DNA from 2 places in the Mammaliicoccus vitulinus genome. Region 2 is predicted to be linked to the other one. Evidence: riboswitches for the same ligand, from Rfam matches in the RefSeq annotation. Region 2 holds a riboswitch; the other holds the start of a gene.
What was found. Region 2 has a riboswitch for thiamine pyrophosphate ahead of thiW (energy coupling factor transporter S component ThiW). Riboswitches for the same ligand answer to the same signal wherever they lie in the genome.

Region 1: linked by a shared signal. The riboswitch ahead of PYW35_RS01040 (3-oxoacyl-ACP reductase) and the one ahead of thiW (energy coupling factor transporter S component ThiW) in region 2 are both predicted to bind thiamine pyrophosphate.

Annotation. Positions count from the first base shown of each region.
Region 1 covers NZ_CP118974.1:212,708-215,927, forward strand. Annotated here, with positions in the region: gene PYW35_RS01035 (NtaA/DmoA family FMN-dependent monooxygenase) at 1-952, opposite strand, end outside; gene PYW35_RS01040 (3-oxoacyl-ACP reductase) at 981-1,733, opposite strand; TPP riboswitch at 1,842-1,941, opposite strand; gene PYW35_RS01045 (IS3 family transposase) at 2,219-3,115, opposite strand; gene PYW35_RS01050 (helix-turn-helix domain-containing protein) at 3,091-3,220, opposite strand, start outside.
Region 2 covers NZ_CP118974.1:1,491,374-1,494,593, reverse strand. Annotated here, with positions in the region: gene miaB (tRNA (N6-isopentenyl adenosine(37)-C2)-methylthiotransferase MiaB) at 1-1,051, shown strand, start outside; gene PYW35_RS07520 (YlbF/YmcA family competence regulator) at 1,052-1,483, shown strand; TPP riboswitch at 1,493-1,584, shown strand; gene thiW (energy coupling factor transporter S component ThiW) at 1,650-2,147, shown strand; gene mutS (DNA mismatch repair protein MutS) at 2,270-3,220, shown strand, end outside.

The DNA of each region.
Region 1 (3,220 bases), 1.3 Mb from region 2:
ATGCCCATTTCGTACAATCTTGCCTTACGAATGTGCTCAGTTGTTTTATAGCATTTTCAATCGGGAGACGTTTATCTAACTTTTCTTTTTTTAATAAAGCCGCTTCACGTGTTTCTGCAACATAAGTCACTAATCCAGGAAAGACTTTAATATATTTATTCGGCGTGCTACTTTGTTGTATCGCGTCGTTTAATTTTGCTCTGTAAGCTTTTGCTTGTTTTATGTTCCAAGATACAGAATAGACGGCATCTGCATGTTTAACTGCTAATGCTATACCTTGCTTAGAAGCGCCAGCTTGCATAGCGACAGGTTTACCTTGTGGACTACTTGGCGTTGATAAAGGTCCATTTACTTGGAAATGTTCTCCTGAATGGTTAAAAGGTTTAATCTGATCATGTTTAATGAGTTGATTATTGTCGCGATCGTGTATGAAATGCTCTTTTTGCCAAGATGTGAACAGTTTATCCATTAATTCAGCAAATTCATTAGCTTTTTGATATCTTTTGTCATGTGATGGCAAAGCCTCCATGCTATGGTTCTGTGCTTCTAAATCGGACATAGAAGTGACTAAATTCCAACCGACGCGACCGTTTGTAGCATGATCAAGCGTTAAAAGTTGTCGCGCGACAGTATATGGATTCGAAAATGAGCTGGATATTGTTGAGACTAATCCAATATGATGCGTCACTTGTGATATTGCTGTTAAATTTATGATTGGATCTAACCAAAATGCAGGGAGTTCACTGTCTGACTTTGCAGGAAAAGACTGGTTATCAGCAAAGAATACAGCGTCTAACAATCCATTTTCTGAGAGTTGTGCTAACGATTGATAATATGAAATATCTCCAATTTGTTCGATAGATGAATCTTCCATCAGCCATGCAGCTTGATGATGTCCACACCCATATAATAAAACACCGATATTAAGTTGCTCGTTCTTGAAATTGCTCATTCATATTCTCCTTATATAGTTTGAAATTCTAGTTCATCGTCAAACCACCATCTACTGTATAATTCTGACCTGTAATACCTTTAGCTTTATCAGAAGCTAAGAAGCTCACCATATTGGCAACGTCTTGTGGTGTCGTTACTTTTTTTAGTGGTGTAGATTGAGCGATTAAATCGAAAACTTCTGGTGTCGTCACTGAACTCGCATCCGTTGTTTTCAGCAATCCACCCGATACAACGTTTGCTGTCACACCATATTGTCCTAATTCCGCTGCAATATTTCGTGTAAAACCAATTAAACCAGCTTTTGCAGTTGTATACTCATGATATGGTACGACTGGATTTTGGAATAGGTTAGTTCCAATACTTATAACAGCACCTTGTTTTCTTTCTATAAATTGTGGAGCAACACTTTGTACAATATTAAAAGCAGCTTTTAAAGTGCCGTCTATTTGTTGTTGATAATCTTCCCAAGAAAGGTCAACAAAAGCTTTTTGTTGCACAGGATCAAATTTGAAATTAACGAGCGCATTATTAACAACGACATCTATTTGTCCAAAGTGCTTCGTGCTCTCTGTTATTAAATGATCAACTTCTTGACGATTTGTAACGTCTGCTTTAATAGCAATAGCTTGTTCATGACCGATTTCAGCTACAAGGTTTTCAGCTTGTTCTTTGCTACTATTGTAATTGATGACGACTTGATAACCTTCAGATGCCAATGTGCGTGCAATTGTGGCACCCAATCCTCTACTACTTCCTGTAACTAGTACTGTTTTAACCATTTAAATCACTCCTATACAAAATTTAAATAAAAAAATACACAACCTTCCCGTAAGAAAGTTGTGTAAAATTAGAAAACATTTATAAAAAGGCATATTCATCCCTTAAAATTCATTTCACAAACACTTTCCTACGCTAGTATTAACTAGTTCAGGTTCAAAGGGTTTGAGTAAATACTCATCTCAGTTTAAAACACCCCTAGTGCATCTATTTAATTACTTTCAATGTATAGTTTTTAACAAATGATGTCAAGTTTATATTAGTTGATAATACCTTATTAACACTGCCTATTTTAAACAGCTTTATATAAGTATACAAAGTATACTTATATAAACGCAGATATCCAGAAATATAATCGGAGTGAGAGAAGGCGAGACAGGGTGGAAGTCGTGAGTTAAGTCCGAAGTTAATCCAAGACATCGCTCAAGTCGTGAGTTAAGTGCTGAGTTAATCCAAGACTGTACTGAACCCAAAAAGTTGAACTTTTTTAGTATGATATTTGAAAGGTTTGTTTCCTGAATTTTTTAGGAGATAAGCCTTTTAATTTTGATTTGATTCTTTCATTATTATAAAAATGAATATAACGATGTATAGCTTGTTCTAGTTGCTGAAAATCTTCGAATTCTTGACCATAATACATCTCTTGTTTAAGTAGTCCGAAAAAGTTTTCCATAACTGAGTTATCTAAACAATTACCTTTTCTAGACATACTTTGAAATACTTTATTTGCTTTTAATAATTTAGTGTATTGCGAATGTTGATAATGCCAACCTTGATCTGAGTGTATCGTTAAACGATAGCTTAAATCTGGACGCATAGCTATCATTTCTTTTAGTGGATTGATGACAATCTCTAACGAAGGACGTTTTGAAATTTCAAAACTAATAATCTCCGAACTATATAAGTCCATAAAAGGAGATAAATATAATTTTTGGCCATTCTTCAACTTGAATTCTGTAATATCTGTCACTATTTTTTGAAAAGGGACATGTGTTTTAAATCTACGATTTATTATATTTTTAGCGACCTTACCAACTTTACCTTTGAATGATCGAAATTTACGCCCTCTATGCGTAAATTTCGAACAAGATAACCCTAATTCTTTCATTAATCTTCTTACTTTTTTATGATTTACTTTGATACCTCTATTACTTAAATCTTGTGTAACTCTTCGATAACCATAGGTATAATTAGATTCCTTACATATTTCTTTTATTACTTTAATCAGTTCATCATCTTTATTAGGTTTATTGAACTGATTTATCCAATAATAATATACAGATTTAGCTAATTTAGCGACTTTGAATAAAATACTCAATTTTATATTAAGTGTTTCGTGTAGTTCCGTAATGATCTTTACTATTTCTGATTTTTGCTTCCGTATATGTCGGTCAAGGCTTGTAACTTTTTTTGATAAGCAATACCTGCCTTTAACGTTTCAACTTCATTGCGAAGTCTTTCGAGTTCTTCACGTTCATTTTCATTTAGA
Region 2 (3,220 bases):
TGATATGATTTTTGGAACACATAATATTCATAGATTGCCAGAAATTTTAGAAGAAGCATATATGTCTAAAGCAATGGTAGTTGAAGTGTGGTCTAAAGAAGGCGACGTTATAGAGAATTTACCTAAAGTCAGAAATGGCAGAATTAAAGCATGGGTAAATATTATGTACGGCTGCGATAAATTTTGTACATACTGTATTGTGCCTTTTACGCGTGGTAAAGAGAGAAGTCGTATGCCAGAAGAAATTATTGCTGAAGTTAGAGATTTAGCACGTCAAGGTTATCAAGAAATTTGTCTATTAGGGCAAAACGTTAATGCATATGGTAAAGATATTGAAGGGCTAGAGTATGGATTAGGCGATTTATTATATGACATCACTAAAATAGATATACCAAGAGTTCGTTTTACAACAAGTCATCCATGGGATTTCGATGACCGTTTAATTGAGGTGATCGCGAACGGTGGTAACATCGTGCCTCATATACATTTACCTGTTCAATCTGGTAATAATCAAGTGTTGAAAATAATGGGTCGTAAATATACCCGTGAAAGTTATCTTGAGCTTGTTCAAAAAATTAGAGCAGCAATACCAGATGTTGCATTGACAACTGATATCATTGTTGGCTATCCTAATGAGACAGAAGAACAATTTTTAGAAACGATTAAGCTTTACCATGAAGTTGGTTTTGAGCATGCATATACTTACGTTTACTCACCTAGAGAAGGTACACCAGCTGCTAAAATGAAAGATAACGTTCCTGACAAAGAGAAAAAAGAACGTCTTCAAAGATTAAATAAAGTTGTTGGAGAATATACCGCTAAATCATTGAAACCATACGAAGGACATGAAGTATATGTTCTATGTGAAGGTTCTAGTAAACGAGATGACGCGGTAATGGCTGGGTACACTGAAAAAAATAAATTAGTAAACTTTAAAGCATCCAAAGATGTAATTGGAAAAATCGTAAAAGTTAAAATAATTGAAGCGAAACAATATTCATTGAATGGTGAATTTATAGAGATTGTATCTAAAGAAAAGGTGGTACATTAAATGTATACAAAAGATGATATTCTTGATCAAGCGCGCAAACTGGGTAAAATGATGTCTGAAACAGAAGAAGTGGAATTTTTTAAACGTGCTGAAGCTCAAATACATGAGAATCAAACAGTTAGAGAGAAAATGGCTAGTCTGAAGTCTTTGCAAAAACAAGCTGTTAATTTCCAAAACTACGGGAAAGATAAAGCATTAGCGATGGTCGAAGAAAAAATAAAAAATATTGAAAAAGAATTAGATGAAATGCCTATCGTAAGTGAATTTAAAGAAGCTCAAGTTGAAGTAAATGAACTTTTACAAATGGTATCTCATTCAATTAGTCATACAGTTACAAATGAAATTATTGAATCAACTGGTGGCAATCAATTAACTGGTGAAACAGGTGCTGCTGTGAATAATGCACCTAACACGAGTAGCTGTTCACATTAATAAAGAAAATTTTTGCACACACGGTGTCCTATGAGGCTGAGATCATACGTGTATATTTGAACCAGATCATGCTGGCGTAAAGATTGTGCAACTAAAGATTATATACACTCATAATCATTAGTCTGCCAATGCGTAGGCTAATGATTTTTTTAGGAGGCAATATAATATGAAGACTAAGTTAATGACTTTAACAGCTATATTAACGACAATCAATGTTGTGCTGAGTACATTTGTAACAATCCCAATTGGACCTATAAAGGCATTGCCGATACAACATTTTATCAATGTCATATCAGCTGTTTTTCTAGGGCCTTGGTATGGTTTAGCACAAGCTTTGTTATCATCTTCAATTAGGAATTTACTAGGAATCGGTACGATTTTTGCTTTTCCAGGTAGCATGATTGGTGTATTATTAGCAAGTTTGCTCTATAAATATAGTCGTAAATTATATATGGCTTCCATAGGTGAAGTCATAGGCACTGGCATAATAGGAAGTTTAGTTTGTCTTCCAATTGCCTGGCTACTTGGACTAGGAGAAATGGCATTTTGGCCATTGTTTATCTCATTTTTCACGAGTAGCTTAATTGGCGCGATTGTGAGTTATATGATTTTAACAGCTTTTGAAAAAAGAGGTATACTTAAAAAATTGAAAAACGATATTTAACCATCTAAGCAATGCGTGTTTTAGATGGTTTTTTATTAAATAAATTTCACCATACTCGTTAAATGTTAGAAATTTTGATAAAATAGATAAATCGAAAGTTAAAAAAAGGAACGTGAAAAAAGATGTCTAAACCAACGCCAATGATGGCTCAATATTTAAAAATAAAATCCCAATATCAAGATACATTATTATTTTTCAGATTAGGTGACTTTTATGAAATGTTCTATGACGATGCAGTCGAAGCATCTAGAGTATTGGAAATTACTTTAACAAGAAGAGATGCGAAAAAAGACCCGATTCCAATGTGTGGTGTACCTTATCACTCCGCTTCAGGATATATAGAAAAGTTAATATCTAAAGGATACAAAGTCGCGATTTGTGAACAGATGGAAGATCCAACACAAACTAAAGGCATGGTTCGTAGAGAAGTCGTGCAAGTTATTACACCTGGTACAGTGATGGAACAAAAAGGTATGGACGAAAAAGCGAATAATTATATATTAAGTTTTATTAAAGAAGATGGTGAATTTCATTTAAGTTATTGTGATGTTACGACTGGCGAATTAAAAGTTACTTCATTTGATGATGAAACGACTTTAATGAATGAAATTACAACGATTTATCCTAATGAAATTATTGTGAACAAAATTTTACCTGATAATTTGTACAAACAAATTCAACTTATAACTGAAACAATTACTGTTGTTGATAGTTACGAAGAGCGTGAATATGAAGTTGTTACTGGAACATCTCAATCTCAAAAAAGATCATTGAATTATTTGTTAAATTATATTCATGATAATGGTAAGAGAGAGATGCCACACATAGAAGAAGTTGTTGTGTATAGAGCGCTAGATTACATGAAAATGGACTTTTATGCTAAAAGAAATCTTGAATTAACAGAGAGTATTAGACTTAAATCAAAAAAAGGTACACTTTTATGGTTAATGGATGATACGAAAACACCAATGGGCGCAAGAAGATTAAAACAGTGGATTGATAGACCGTTAATCAAACTACGAGACATTGAACAAAGATTAGATGCGGTTGAACAATTGGTTAATGGCTTTATC